Bradyrhizobium diazoefficiens: one gene and its partner. Each later gene encodes a partner of the first gene's protein in a complex. Links are inferred from orthologs where the notes say so. Each region holds a gene or a part of one and is shown on either strand. Other genes may lie near its edges. The genes, in order: uvrB and JJE66_RS01010.

The links.
Region 2: the proteins of uvrB (region 1) and JJE66_RS01010 are in contact, whole or in part, in a crystal structure (PDB 7EGT), measured with the Thermus thermophilus proteins. The link is inferred for Bradyrhizobium diazoefficiens from one-to-one orthologs. Residues at the interface, in WP_096411307.1 of Thermus thermophilus: Glu23, Leu25, Arg26, Asp27, Gly28, Glu29, Arg30, Phe31, Arg55, Glu326, Asp327, Phe328, Glu379, Ser382, Gln383, His398, Gly400, Arg401; in WP_096412145.1 of Thermus thermophilus: His654, Arg656, Phe657, Gln666, Asp668, Glu669, Lys680, Arg681, Leu682, Ser683, Lys685, Tyr686, Ala687.

What each region holds. Positions count from the first base shown.
Region 1 is NZ_JAENXS010000001.1:1,029,657-1,036,523, forward strand. Bases 2,064-5,506 are described here. They hold uvrB (excinuclease ABC subunit UvrB), read left to right. Parts: upstream 2,064-2,366; coding sequence 2,367-5,306; downstream 5,307-5,506. Other genes in these bases: JJE66_RS04885 (hypothetical protein), read left to right, coding at 2,064-2,273; JJE66_RS04895 (AIPR family protein), read right to left, coding at 5,383-5,506. Also shown: JJE66_RS04870 (sulfite exporter TauE/SafE family protein), read right to left, coding at 1-404; JJE66_RS04875 (LysR substrate-binding domain-containing protein), read left to right, coding at 675-1,586; JJE66_RS04880 (hypothetical protein), read left to right, coding at 1,758-1,985; more of JJE66_RS04885, read left to right, coding at 2,043-2,063; more of JJE66_RS04895, read right to left, coding at 5,507-6,561; JJE66_RS04900 (MT-A70 family methyltransferase), read right to left, coding at 6,737-6,867. UniProt on the Escherichia coli protein: The UvrABC repair system catalyzes the recognition and processing of DNA lesions. A damage recognition complex composed of 2 UvrA and 2 UvrB subunits scans DNA for abnormalities.
Region 2 is NZ_JAENXS010000001.1:214,616-221,249, forward strand. Bases 1,297-4,506 are described here. They hold JJE66_RS01010 (ATP-dependent helicase), read left to right. Parts: upstream 1,297-1,681; coding sequence 1,682-4,306; downstream 4,307-4,506. Other genes in these bases: JJE66_RS01005 (DUF1328 domain-containing protein), read right to left, coding at 1,297-1,440; JJE66_RS01015 (hypothetical protein), read left to right, coding at 4,399-4,506. Outside these bases: JJE66_RS00995 (FAD-binding oxidoreductase), read right to left, coding at 1-685; JJE66_RS01000 (thioesterase family protein), read left to right, coding at 773-1,261; more of JJE66_RS01005, read right to left, coding at 1,267-1,296; more of JJE66_RS01015, read left to right, coding at 4,507-4,815; JJE66_RS01020 (OmpA family protein), read left to right, coding at 4,815-5,483; JJE66_RS01025 (DUF962 domain-containing protein), read left to right, coding at 5,655-6,173; JJE66_RS01030 (NAD-dependent epimerase/dehydratase family protein), read left to right, coding at 6,206-6,634. UniProt on the Escherichia coli protein: A helicase with DNA-dependent ATPase activity. Unwinds DNA duplexes with 3'-5' polarity. Translocates on single-stranded DNA with 3'-5' polarity. Initiates unwinding more efficiently from a nicked substrate than double-stranded DNA.

The DNA of each region.
Region 1 (6,867 bases):
CCCATGCAGATCGTGCCATAGGCGGTGCCCTGCCAGAGGCTATCGGGATCAGGCTTGATATTCGAAGGCAGCAGCCGCGCCATGAACGGCGTGGCACCCAGCAAGAACAACGCCGTCGGCTTGTCCGGCACGTAGCGGGTGAGCGACCACGCCCCGAGCGCGATGGCAGCGCCGACCATATAATTCGCGACCGGCCGCCAGCGGATATGCGCCCGCCACAGCAGGGCGCGCCAGCCGTTCGAGGCCATCTGCGTGATCGCATGCAGCACCATCGCGGTCGGCAGCGGCATCAAGGCCAGCAACACGCCGATCAGGATCAGCCCGCCCGCCATGCCGAACAGCCCCGACAAGAATGCAGTGGCGACCATCAGCAATCCAAGGGCAGCGATCATAATTGATGTCACGAAGGAATTCTCCGGTGGTGGGCGCGTAAGGGGCGCAAGCTGCTTCGCTCCCTCGCCCCGCTTGCGGGGAGAGGGTGGGATGAGGGGGAGTCTCAACGGGGACGGTGCGAGACGGACTCGCGGAGAGTCCCCCTCACCCGGAATTTGCTGTCGCAAATTCCGGCCTCTTCCCCGCACGCGGGGAGAGGCGAAGAGAGCGTGCCTCGCTTGCCCCTTCTGCGCAAACTGAGTTATCTTGGCCTGGCATCAGCTTTCCTGAGGGTCTTGCGTTTGCGGCGGCTGCTCTTTCTCAACGGCATCAAGGCATTCGAGGCGGCGGCGCGGACCGGCAGCTTTGCTGCGGCAGGCGTCGAGCTCAGCGTGTCGGCGGCCGCCGTCAGCCGCATGGTGCATCTGCTGGAAGAGCGGCTCGGCGTGGCGCTGTTCGCGCGCAAGGCCAACAGACTGGTGCTGACGCAGGCGGGGCGCGCCTATCAGAACGGACTGACGCCGATCTTCGATGCGCTCGCGAGCCTCACCGCGCAGGTGACGGCGCCGTCCAGCGTGCGCGTGCTCACCATCGGCGTCGGCCACACTTTTGCGATGCGCTGGCTGATCCCGCGGCTGTCGGATTTTCGCAACGAGGAGCCCGACATCGAGGTGCGCTTCACCACCGGCGGCGCCGAGGTGCCGTTCGGCGAGGACTGGAGTTGCGGCATCAAGCTTGGCACCGGCGACTGGCCCGGGCTCGTGGCTGAACCCTTGTTCGCAGGCGATTTGACGCCGGTCTGCGTGCCCCGTCTTGCCAACGGACTGAAGCGGCCGGCCGACCTCAAGGGGCCCGGCCTGATCCGCGTCACGCATTCGCCGGAGGACTGGCCAATCTGGCTCAAGGCCGCAGGCGTCACGCGCATCAATGCGCGCGGTCCCGAGTTCCAGTTCTACGGCCAGGCACTCCAAGCCGCCGCCGACGGGCTCGGCATCGCCATGGGCATCCGGCCCTATATCGACGACGATCTCGCCGCCGGCCGGCTGGTGGCGCCATTCGACCTCTCGGTGCCCAAGGGCATGCGCTGGTACCTGCTCTACCGCAGTTTCCAGACCGAACAGCGCGACTTTGCCGCGTTCCGGCGCTGGATCATGCGGGTGGCGGCGGAACCCGCGGCCCGCCCGCGGCGGCTCGGACGCGCCGGACGGGGTTAGAATCTCGTTTTGACGCGTTTTCTTCACGCGAACCGGTATCCACTTCGCTCGAAAACGCTCTGCCCCTCACCCGATCGGGTGAAAAAGCCGGCGGCTTGTGAACGGCTTCACAGTCCGAAATCCGCAAACGTGGTCCTCTAACCCTCCGACAAGAGCATTTGGGGACTACCAATGACGACCCTCTACGACGGCTTTGACATCGAATCCTTCGAAGCTGGCAAGGGACTGTGGCACGCCCGGATCCGGCGCGCCGATTTCAGCCCGGTTGCCATCGACGGCGTGCTGTTCCCGGCCATGGAAGTCGGCTTCGCCTGGCCCGATCCGGACGCTGCGATCGCCGACGCCAAGCATCACATCGATCGCTTCCGCCGGCGCGCCGACGACAGCGACGACGAGTAAGCCTGCGAGACGGCAACAGGACCGAGCGACAGCGCGGCGCAACAGGGGGACAGGTTCATGTCAGTCATCGAATTCGAAGACGCTCCGCAGCCGAGAATTTATTCGCGCAAGGTGCTGGCAATATGCCCGGAATGCGATGGCGATCTCACGGTGTTGCGTGTGATCGGCGGCCGCGCCGGGTGCGAGTACTGGACCATGCGCTGCACCGATTGCGGCGGGATCCATCTCGACATCCTCGAGCCGCGCCTGACGGTCGTGGACGGCGACGGGCCGCTGCCGGCGGCGTGAGAGCAAGGCCTGCTGCCAACCTGCTGTCAGCAGCCTGCGCACAGGCCGGCTTTCGCCCTTTTCTGAGCGGCGGACTCGTCCCATATTCGGAGCATGGCGAAGAAACCTGCTCCCCCAAAATCCCCCAAATCCAAGACATCGACCTCGAAGGCTCCCAACTCGAAGGCGCACCGGCCTGACGTGCGGCCGATCGGGCCGGCGCTGGCCGAACTGCTCAATCCCGCGATCAATCGCGGCGATGCCGGCATGGGCTCGGGCACCGGGCTACGGCCGCCGCCGGACAATTCGCGCGACCGCCGCGCCGGCGGCGAGGCCGCCGCGCATCGGGCGCGCGCGTCGACGCCAAAGGATTTTCCATCCCCTCCCAACCCTCCCCCGCGCGCGGGAGGCGGGCTGGACGAGGGCCCGCAGGCCAACTACGGAACCTCCGCCACGATCCCGACACTCGATCCCGAACTGGCCCGCCAACTCGGCCTTCCCACCGAGGAAGACGACGCCGAGGCGCTGGCGCGGCCGCCGCGCAGCAAGATGGAGGCGCTCGGCGTCAAGGCCACGGCCGAAGCGCTGGAATCCCTGATCCGCGAGGGCCGTCCGGAGTTCCGCAAGGATGATGGCTCCCTGAATGTGTGGACGCCGCATCGGCCGCCGCGCCCGGAAAAATCCGAAGGCGGCGTGCGCTTCGAGCTCAAGTCCCACTATGAGCCGCGCGGCGACCAGCCGACCGCGATCGCCGAGCTGGTCGAGGGCATCCAGCGTAACGACCGCACCCAGGTGCTGCTCGGCGTCACCGGCTCGGGCAAGACCTACACCATGGCGCAGGTGATCGAGAAGACGCAGCGCCCGGCCCTGATCCTGGCGCCGAACAAGACGCTGGCCGCCCAGCTCTATGGCGAGTTCAAGAGCTTCTTCCCCGATAACGCCGTCGAGTACTTCGTCAGCTACTACGACTACTATCAGCCGGAAGCCTATGTTCCGCGCACCGACACCTATATCGAGAAGGATTCCTCGATCAACGAGCAGATCGACCGCATGCGCCACTCGGCGACGCGCGCGCTGCTCGAACGCGACGACGTCATCATCGTCGCCTCGGTGTCCTGCATCTACGGTATCGGCTCGGTCGAGACCTACACCGCGATGACCTTCGCGCTGAAGAAGGGCGAGCGCATCGACCAGCGCCAGCTGATCGCCGATCTCGTCGCGCTGCAATACAAGCGCACCCAGGCCGATTTTACCCGCGGCACTTTCCGCGTGCGCGGCGACGTCATCGACATCTTTCCGGCACACTATGAGGACCGCGCCTGGCGCGTGAATTTGTTCGGCGACACCATCGAGACCATCGAGGAGTTCGATCCGCTCACCGGCCATAAGCAAGACGAGCTCGAATTCATCAAGATGTACGCCAATTCGCACTATGTGACGCCGCGCCCGACGCTGGTGCAGGCGATCAAGTCGATCAAATCCGAATTGAAGATGCGGCTCGACCAGCTCCACGACCAGGGCCGCCTTTTGGAAGCGCAGCGGCTGGAGCAGCGCACCACCTTCGACCTCGAGATGATGGAGGCGACTGGCAGCTGCGCCGGCATCGAGAACTATTCGCGCTATCTGACGGGACGCCGCCCCGGCGAGCCGCCGCCGACGCTGTTCGAATACGTGCCCGACAACGCGCTGGTGTTCGCCGACGAAAGCCATGTCACCGTGCCGCAGATCGGCGGCATGTTCCGCGGCGACTTCCGTCGCAAGGCGACCTTGGCTGAATACGGCTTCCGCCTGCCCTCCTGCATGGACAACCGCCCGCTGCGTTTCGAGGAATGGGACATGATGCGGCCGCAGACGGTCGCGGTATCGGCAACGCCGAGCGGCTGGGAGCTGAACGAGAGCGGCGGCGTGTTCGTCGAGCAGGTCATCCGCCCGACCGGGCTGATCGATCCTCCGGTCAACATCCGCCCCGCCCGCACTCAGGTCGACGATCTCGTCGGCGAGGTGCGCGCCACGGCCCAGGCCGGCTACCGCTCGCTGATCACGGTGCTGACAAAGCGCATGGCGGAGGACCTCACCGAATATCTGCACGAACAGGGCATTCGCGTCCGCTACATGCACTCTGATATCGACACCATCGAGCGCATCGAGATCATCCGGGATCTGCGCCTCGGCGCCTTCGACGCGCTGGTCGGCATCAATTTGCTGCGCGAGGGCCTCGACATTCCCGAATGCGCGCTGGTCGCCATTCTCGATGCCGACAAGGAAGGCTTTTTGCGCAGCGAAACCTCGCTGGTCCAGACCATCGGCCGCGCCGCGCGCAACGTCGACGGCAAGGTGATCCTCTATGCCGACCAGATGACGGGCTCGATGGAGCGCGCCATTGCCGAGACCAACCGCCGCCGCGAAAAGCAGGTCGAGTACAACACCGCCAACGGCATCACGCCGGAGAGCGTGAAGAAGCAGATCGGCGACATCCTCAACTCCGTCTATGAGCGCGACCACGTGCTGGTCGAGGTCGGCGGCCACGACATGACCGACGACATCATCTCGATCGGCCACAATTTCGAAGCCGTGCTCGGCGATCTCGAAACCCGCATGCGCGAGGCCGCCGCCGATCTGAACTTCGAGGAAGCCGCCCGCCTGCGCGACGAAGTCAAGCGCCTGCGCGCTACCGAGCTCGCCGTGGTCGACGACCCCACCGTCAAGCAACGCGCGGTCGCAGGCAAGGCCGGCGCCTATGCGGGTGCGAAGAAATACGGCGACGCGGCAAACCTGCCGGTCAACGCGATGAAGAAGAAGACCGTGAGCTCGGCGCTGAAAGCGAGCGGCGGCGGCGGCAGCGGCTCGAAGGTGCACAAGCCGCATCTCGACGAGATGCATGGCCCGGAATCGCTGCCCTATCGCGAGAGCGCGACGCTGCCGTCAAAGCCGTTCGGCGGCACGAGCCGGATCATCCAGCCGACCGACTCAAAGCAGTCGGGGCCGGAGTTCGGGCCAGCGCCGCGGTCAAGCGGAGGGACGCCGGGGCATCGGGGTGGGTGGAAGAAGAGGTAGGGCCGTTAAGTTGATTGCAGCAGCCGAAACATCTGCCAAAAATGGGGCGGCGAAACACACCGCCCCATCTTTGCGTCTATTTATCAGCCAAAACGGTAGCAATGGTCTCGGTGTAGATGCTCAGGGCGTCATAAGCTGCCTCACTGCGACCCATCACGGCTACATCCCGATCCAAAGCTCGGAATTGCTGGACAGCTCGCCGAATTAACTCTTCTTCTTTGAAGAGTTTGGGCTTTTCCAGCAGCCACTTGCCATTTTTTTGGCGAACAAACGCACTTAACGCGGACATAATAGGAAAAAGGATCCCCGGCGCGACCCATACGACCTTCCCACTGGTTTTGTCGCGCTTTATCGGGCGCCCACCGTGTGGCTTATCGCTTCTCTTTCCGTATTCGTGAAGCCGATGACCATTCCAACCTTCATGCTGCTCCCAATAGCGATATTCGCAAATACCAATGGGGCCGATTTGAACAGTGAAGTCATACATTTTCTTCATTGCAGCATCAGACTTTACGTTGGATGCCCAATTGCTGAAGTCAGTAAGGCACTTGCCGCCTTGCTTGTACGCGAAATTTCGCGGTGCGCCGGCTCCGAGCATCTTTTGCGGCATCAGTAGCCGGGACCACTGCAATACTGCCTGGGTATTGAGGCCGGCGGTATCGGTTTCACTCATCTGCAGGGTTTCGCCTGGCAGCGCACCTTCGACCGACGTTTTCAGTTCGGTTAGGTAGCCTCGAGCTCCCGCCTGTGAAACGCTTTTGACCGAAGTCGCTGTGTTTCGGGCGATAGCAATTTCTACAATCTGATCGTGAGCAGGCTCCATGATGATTTCAACGCGCACCATGAAATCGGCATCTTCACCTTCGTCACTCGTCAGGTAGCGCCTCAACTCGCCTTGCGTCTGAGCCCCATTGATGATGCTCGCATTGCTAAGGTGAGCAGCTTTCTTAGAATCGTCGACCTCGCAGTCGGTACATGTAATGGTGATTCCCGAGTTACGATTGATGAACCGATCAGGCAAATTTTCAATCGTATTCTGAATCTGCTTGTGTACCGGATTACGTTTCGACTGCGCATGCTCCGCTATGTAGGAACGCAAATTATCTTCTGTTCCAATCTTGAGAACATCCCGCGCGCTGACGTTTGCGAACCACGTCTGCACGCCGTTCGCCTTTTCGTCAGGCGACGTCAGGTTTCGAATCAAGCTGTAGGGAAGTTTAAACGCACCAGTAGCGGTGCCATGACCAGCGGTCATTGCAGTGTCCTTTCGGTTTCACTCTGCGGATCCCTTCAGTGCACAGCTGCGCACGAAGCTCACAGAAGCCCGTTGAACGTGGCACTTACTCTTGCGTAAGTCAATGGCCGCCGAAAACTAAACCTTACGGCGAAAGACATCAGATACGTGAAGAAGCATCTCGACTTGGCGGGAGTCACTCCGCCGCGGTTAAGCCCGCCTGCGAGTGATTGGCATACGTGTTCCACGTAGGCTTATAATCCGCCGCCTGATCACCCCATGTCTTCCACCCCTTGCGGGTGCCGCGACCGAAAAGCTCAACAAACG
Region 2 (6,634 bases), 820 kb from region 1 along the record:
CGGGAATGCCACGGAGCCGAATGGTCAGCTCGGAGATGACGCCGAGCGTGCCTTCGGCGCCAACGAAGAGATGCGTCAGGTCGTAGCCGGCCGACGACTTCTTGGCGCGCGTGCCGGTGGTGATGATCTCGCCGTCGCCGCGCACCACCTTCAGCGCCAGCACGCTATCGCGCATGGTGCCGTAGCGCACCGCATTGGTGCCGGAGGCGCGGGTCGAGGCCATGCCGCCGAGCGAGGCGTCCGCGCCGGGATCGATCGGGAAGAACAGGCCCTGGTCACGCAGATGCTCGTTGAGCGCCTTGCGGGTGACGCCGGGCTGAATCACGCAATCGAGGTCCTCGGCATGGACCGCGAGCACCTTGTTCATGTCGCGCAAATCGATCGAGATGCCACCGGCGGGCGCATTGACCTGGCCCTCGAGCGAGGTGCCGGTGCCAAACGCAATGACGGGCACGCCGTTCTTGGCGCAGATCCGCACCACGTCCTGGATGTCGGCGGTCTCCTGCGCCATCACCACGCCGTCCGGCGGCTGGTTGACGATCCACGTGGTGGTGTGGCCGTGCTGCTCGCGGACGGCCTGCGAGGTGATGAGGCGATTGCCGAAGCGTGCGGCAAGCTGCTCCAGCGCGCTTGCGAGGGCTTTCGGCTCCGGCCGCGGCGGATTATTGGTGATGGTCGTACCCACGGATGGTCCTCCCGACAGACGAAACCGTGGCAAAGGACATCTCACCGGTCAAGTCAAGCGGCCGGATGCATAAGCGGGGAAAGACACATGCCCAAAACTGCCGCGCCATTCCGCGCCGCGATCATGCAGATCGAGCCGCAATGGATCGACTATAACGGCCATCTCAACATGGCCTATTACAACGTGATGTTCGACCGTGCCATCGACCAGCTCTGGCTCGAGCTCGGGATCGGGCCTACTTACAAGCAGGAACGCAACGGTTCGACCTTTACCGCCGAATGCCATGTGCGCTATCTGCGCGAGATCCACCTCGGCGATCCCGTGCAGATTCTGGTCTGGCTGCTCGCCGCCGACGACAAGCGGCTGCATACGTTCGAGGAGATGCGGCACGCCGCCGAAGGCTGGCTGTCAGCCACCTCCGAGAACATGTCGCTGCACATGGACATGAACGTGCGGCGCGTTGCGCCGTTTCCGCCCGACATTCAGCAGCGTATCGCCGAGGTCGCCAACGCTCACAGCGCTCTGCCGCGGCCCGCGGGCATTGGCCGACACGTGGCGATGCCCTTGAAGCAGTAACGCCGCTATACCCTGTTGCGGCCGCGGGCGAGGCCCACCACTGCCGAGACCAGGAACAGCACGACCGCGATGAAGAAAATGATTTTCGCGATTTCGACCGAGGCGCCGGCGATGCCGCCAAAGCCCAGGATGCCGGCGATCAGTGCGATAACCAGAAACGTCACAACCCAGCCAAGCATAGTCAAAACCCTCGTCTTGATGTTTCTCTGCGATCGGCGCGGCTGGCCGCACCTCGCTTGCCCAGACAATCTCGACGTGGAAACGAAGGTTCCGGCGCACCAGCGGTGGAAATTCGCAGGGGCGTTTGGAACAAATCGGCCCGCCGCGGTACGTGGAAAAACCCTCCCCGCCGCCCCATATAGGCTCCAATCCCTGTTATGAAGGCTCCCTCCCGCGACGGCGTGGTGCCATCGTGGGCAAATGATTCGCATGACCGAGCCGAGCAAGATCACAGGCGTCCCCGACCACCAGCCCGCCGCCGGCGGCATCGCCGCGCGTGCGCGCGCCTCGGTGGGGCCGAAATACCTCTCCGGGCTCAATCCCGAGCAGCGCGAGGCGGTGGAGACGCTGGATGGCCCGGTCCTGGTGCTGGCCGGCGCCGGCACCGGCAAGACGCGTGTGCTGACCACGCGCATCGCCCACATCCTGAGCCAGGGCCGCGCCCGCCCCGCCGAGATCCTGTCGGTGACCTTCACCAACAAGGCCGCGCGCGAGATGAAGCACCGGCTCGGCCAGATGCTCGGCCATGCCGTCGAAGGCATGCCGTGGCTCGGCACCTTCCACTCCATCGGCGGCCGCATCCTGCGCGCCCATGCGGAGCTGGCGCAGCTCAAGTCGAATTTTACCGTGCTCGACACCGACGACCAGGTGCGTCTGCTCAAGCAGCTGCTGCAAGCCGACAACATCGACGATAAGCGCTGGCCGGCACGGATGCTGGCCGGGCTGATCGACGGCTGGAAGAACCGCGGCCTGACGCCGTCGCAGGTGCCGTCGGGCGAAGCCGCCGTCTTCGCCAACGGCAAGGGCGGCAAGCTCTATGCGAGCTATCAGGAGCGGCTGAAGATCTTGAACGCCGCCGATTTCGGCGACCTGCTGCTGGAAGACATCCGCATCTTCCGCGAGCACCCGGACATTCTCCGGCAGTACCAGCAGCGCTTCAAATTCATCCTGGTCGACGAATATCAGGACACCAACGTCGCGCAATATCTGTGGCTGCGGCTGCTGTCGCAGGCGCCGTCGTCTCCCTTCACCTCTCCCCGCGTGCGGGGAGAGGTCGGATTGCAAAGCAATCCGGGTGAGGGGGACTCTCCGAGCACCGCGCTCGTGGAGACTCCCCCTCACCCCGACCTTCTCAGCGCGAGCGAAGCTCGTCGCGACCCCGCAAGCGGGGAGAGGGAGAAAGCCCACGTCAAAAACATCTGCTGCGTCGGCGACGACGACCAGTCGATCTATGGCTGGCGCGGTGCCGAGGTCGACAACATCCTGCGCTTCGACCATGATTTTCCCGGCGCCAAGGTCATTCGCCTCGAGCGCAATTACCGCTCGACCGGCCACATCCTCGCCGCCGCCTCGCATCTGATCGCGCATAACGAAGGCCGGCTCGGCAAAACGCTGCGCACCGAGGATCAGGACGGCGAGAAGGTCACGGTCACGGGCTCCTGGGATTCGGAGGAGGAAGCCCGCGGCATCGGCGAAGAGATCGAGCAGATCCAGCGGCAGGGCGACAAGTTAAACGAGATCGCCATTCTCGTGCGCGCCTCCTACCAGATGCGCGAGTTCGAAGATCGTTTCGTCACGCTCGGCCTGCCCTATCGCGTGATCGGCGGTCCGCGCTTCTACGAGCGCGCCGAAATCCGCGACGCTCTCGCCTATCTGCGCGTGATCAACTCGCCGGCCGACGATCTCGCTTTCGAGCGCATCGTCAACGTCCCCAAGCGCGGCCTCGGCGACGCCACCGTTCAGATGCTGCACGACCACGCCCGCAAGCGCCGCATTCCGCTGTTCGAGGCAGCGCGCGCGGTGGTCGAGACCGACGAGCTGAAGCCGAAGGCGCGCGGAAGTCTGCGCGACGTCGTCGCCCAGTTCGACCGCTGGCGCGCCGCGCGCGAGGTCACCGCGCACACTGATCTCGCCCAGATCGTGCTCGACGAGAGCGGCTATACCGAAATGTGGCAGAAGGACCGTTCGGCGGACGCCGCAGGCCGGCTGGAGAACCTGAAAGAGCTGGTGCGCTCGATGGAGGAGTTCGAGAACCTGCAAGGATTCCTCGAGCACATCTCGCTGGTGATGGACCGCGAGAGCGGCGCCGAGGACGACGCGGTGTCGCTGATGACGCTGCACTCGGCTAAGGGGCTCGAATTCGACAACGTATTCCTGCCCGGCTGGGAGGAAGGCCTGTTCCCGAGCCAGCGCACGTTGGACGAACAGGGCCGGGCCGGGCTTGAGGAAGAGCGCCGCCTCGGCCATGTCGGCCTCACGCGCGCGAGGCGGCGCGCGAAAATCTATTTTGCGACCAACCGCCGGATCCATGGCACCTGGTCGACCACGATCCCGTCGCGCTTCCTCGACGAATTGCCGGCGGCCAATGTCGAGATCACGGAATCCAAGGGCGGCTCGGCCTGGGGCGGCACCGGCGGCTATGGCGCCTCGCGCTTCGACGACATGGAAGCGTTCGGATCGACGTACTCCACGCCCGGCTGGCAGCGCGCCCAGGCAAACCGAGAAGGCAATCGCAACCGTGGCGGCGGCCGCAACGGCGGCGGTCGCAGCGGCTTCGAGGAAGAGGCTTCGACGTTCTCGTCCGCCTCGTCATCCGGACCCGATTTCGGCAGCTTTGCCTCGCGCCGCCGCGGTCCCATGACGATCGAGGGCGAGCTGGTCGCCAAATCGACCGGTACGACGTCGGAATTCTCGCTCTCCGACCGCGTCTTCCACCAGAAATTCGGCTACGGCCGGGTCACCAAGATCGACGGCAACAAGCTCACCATTGCCTTCGACAGGGCCGGCGAGAAGAAGGTCGTGGACAGCTTTGTGCAGCGGGCGTGAGGCCCCTGCCCTGTTGCGGCGGCGTAACGCCGCCGCCTTTCTTCGTTGAACGCCTCTTGACCATGGCGAACTTCCCCGTATCAGATGCAACCATGGTCCGGGGCTTTGTCACATTCATCGTGCTTGCATTGGCGATGCCGTCGCTGGCGACCGCGGAGACCATGAGCTTTGGCGATTCGCTCGGGCTGCTGGCGAAAAGTTGCGGTGCGGAAATCATCGCCAATTGCCGCGGCGTCAATCCGGACTCCACCCGCCTGAAGGAGTGCCTGTCCCGCAACCGGGACGTGCTCTCCCAGCAATGCCAGAGCGACTACCTCGCCGCGTTCGACGCCATCCAGAAGCGCGTCGCCGCCCGCGTCACGGTGGCGAACGCCTGCCAGCGCGAGATCGTCAAGGTCTGCGGCGGCTCGACCAAGGAGACCAGCAAGTCGGTCCCCTGCCTGATCTCGACGCCCAAGGGCATCAGCAACAATTGCCTGAAGGTCGTTGACGACGCGGGGTATCGATGATGCGTGCAACCGGGCACGTCACCGCCGGAATTGGCATCGCATTGGGCCTCGCTTTGCTCGCGGGCACAGCCGGCGCGCAGACGGCGCCAACCCGTGACGACATCGTCGGCAAGCTCAATCATTTCGAGGAGGCCGCCGAGGTCGATCTTCCCGCGCTGAAGCAGCAGGTGATGGAGCGGGCCAAGGCCAGGATCAAGAACGATCCGGGTCCGGTGAACCGGCCGCTGATCGCGCCCGACCTCGCCAAGCTGCCCGCCTTCAACGCTCAGATCCAGTTCGACGCCGACACGCCGATCATCCAGCCGGACTCCTACCAGACCGTCGGCCGGATCGCCGACGCGATGGTTCACGCCTCGCTGCTCCCCTACACGTTCCTGATCGTCGGGCATGTCGAGTCCAATCAGAAGACGCGGGAAGCCAACGCGATCCTGAGCCAGCGCCGGGCCGACGCGATCCGCGACGTGCTGGTCAACACGTTCAAGATTTCGACCAAGCGGCTGCAGCCGATCGGCCTTGGCGAGGAGCAGTTCCTCGATCGCGCAAAGCCGACCTCGGCGGTCAACGGCCAGTTGCAAATCCTGACCTTTGCCAAGGTGCCCGAGGATGCGCCGGCGCGTCCCGCAGCAGCGCCTGCGCCTGCGGCGAAAAGGCCCGCCAAGAAGCATTGAGCGCACGCGCACTGTCCCTGGCGGAACCCGTCGAACTTCTGACTGTTTTGTGACCTGTCTCACAGCGCGACAGCACGGTTTCGCGCGACAATAGCGCCGGTTTGTGCACTGCCCAGTCCGGTGCTATAGGCTGTCTTCGTCCTTCCCAGACCCCGTGCGCACGAGACCGAGATGGCTGGCTATTTTCAACGCCAACTGGCCGATTATGTCGAATACCACCGCGATCCCTGGAATTGCGCGATGCATGTGGTCGGCATTCTCCTGCTCTTCACCGGCGCGACGCTGCCGCTGACGCTGGTCCATTTCCCTGTGTTCGGGGTCGAGGTGAGCCTGGCGGTGATCCTGGCCCTGCCGGTCCTGGTTTACTGGCTGATGCTCGACGCCGGGGTCGGGCTCGGCATCCTCGCAGCGATGATCGTGCTGCTTTCGGTCGCAACCGCAATCGGCAATCAGGTCTCGATTGCCATGATGTGGTCGATTTTTGCGATGCTGATCGGGCTTGGCGTCGCATCGCAGATCATCGGCCACAAGGTTTTCGAGGAGCGGCAGCCGTCGATGGTCGACCACCCTACGCATTTCCTGCTTGGACCGATGTTCGTCATGGCAAAATTGTTCATTGCACTGGGTTTTCGTCGCGACCTTGCCGCGATTCTCGCGCCTCTTCCGGCCAACTCCCTTTCAACCCGATAGCTTTCTCAAAGCGGAACAGCAAAACCTACTGCATGGCTCTCGTCCTGGTTACCGGTGGCAGCGGCTTCATCGGACAGCATCTCGTCGAAGCGCTCCGCGCCCGTGGGCAGCGGGTGCGTGTTCTCGACGTCCGGCCGCCGGCCACGGCGAACGCGGACGTCGACTATGTCCACGGCTCGGTGCTGGATGGCGCCGCAGTCGATGCTGCGCTTTCGGGGGTCGATCAGGTCTATCACCTCGCCGGCCTGCCCGGCATGTGGGTCGCCAACAAGCGGGACTTTCACGACGTCAATTTCCGCGGCACCGAAATCGTGCTTGCGGCTGCGATGAAGCGCGGTGTGTCGCGCTTCCTGCACTGCTCCACGGAATCGATCCTGTTCCCTTACGCGAACCTCAACGGCGTCGCCGCCGAGGAAGCGCTGCAGCCGGCCGACGCGATGCCCGGTGCCTATACGCGGTCG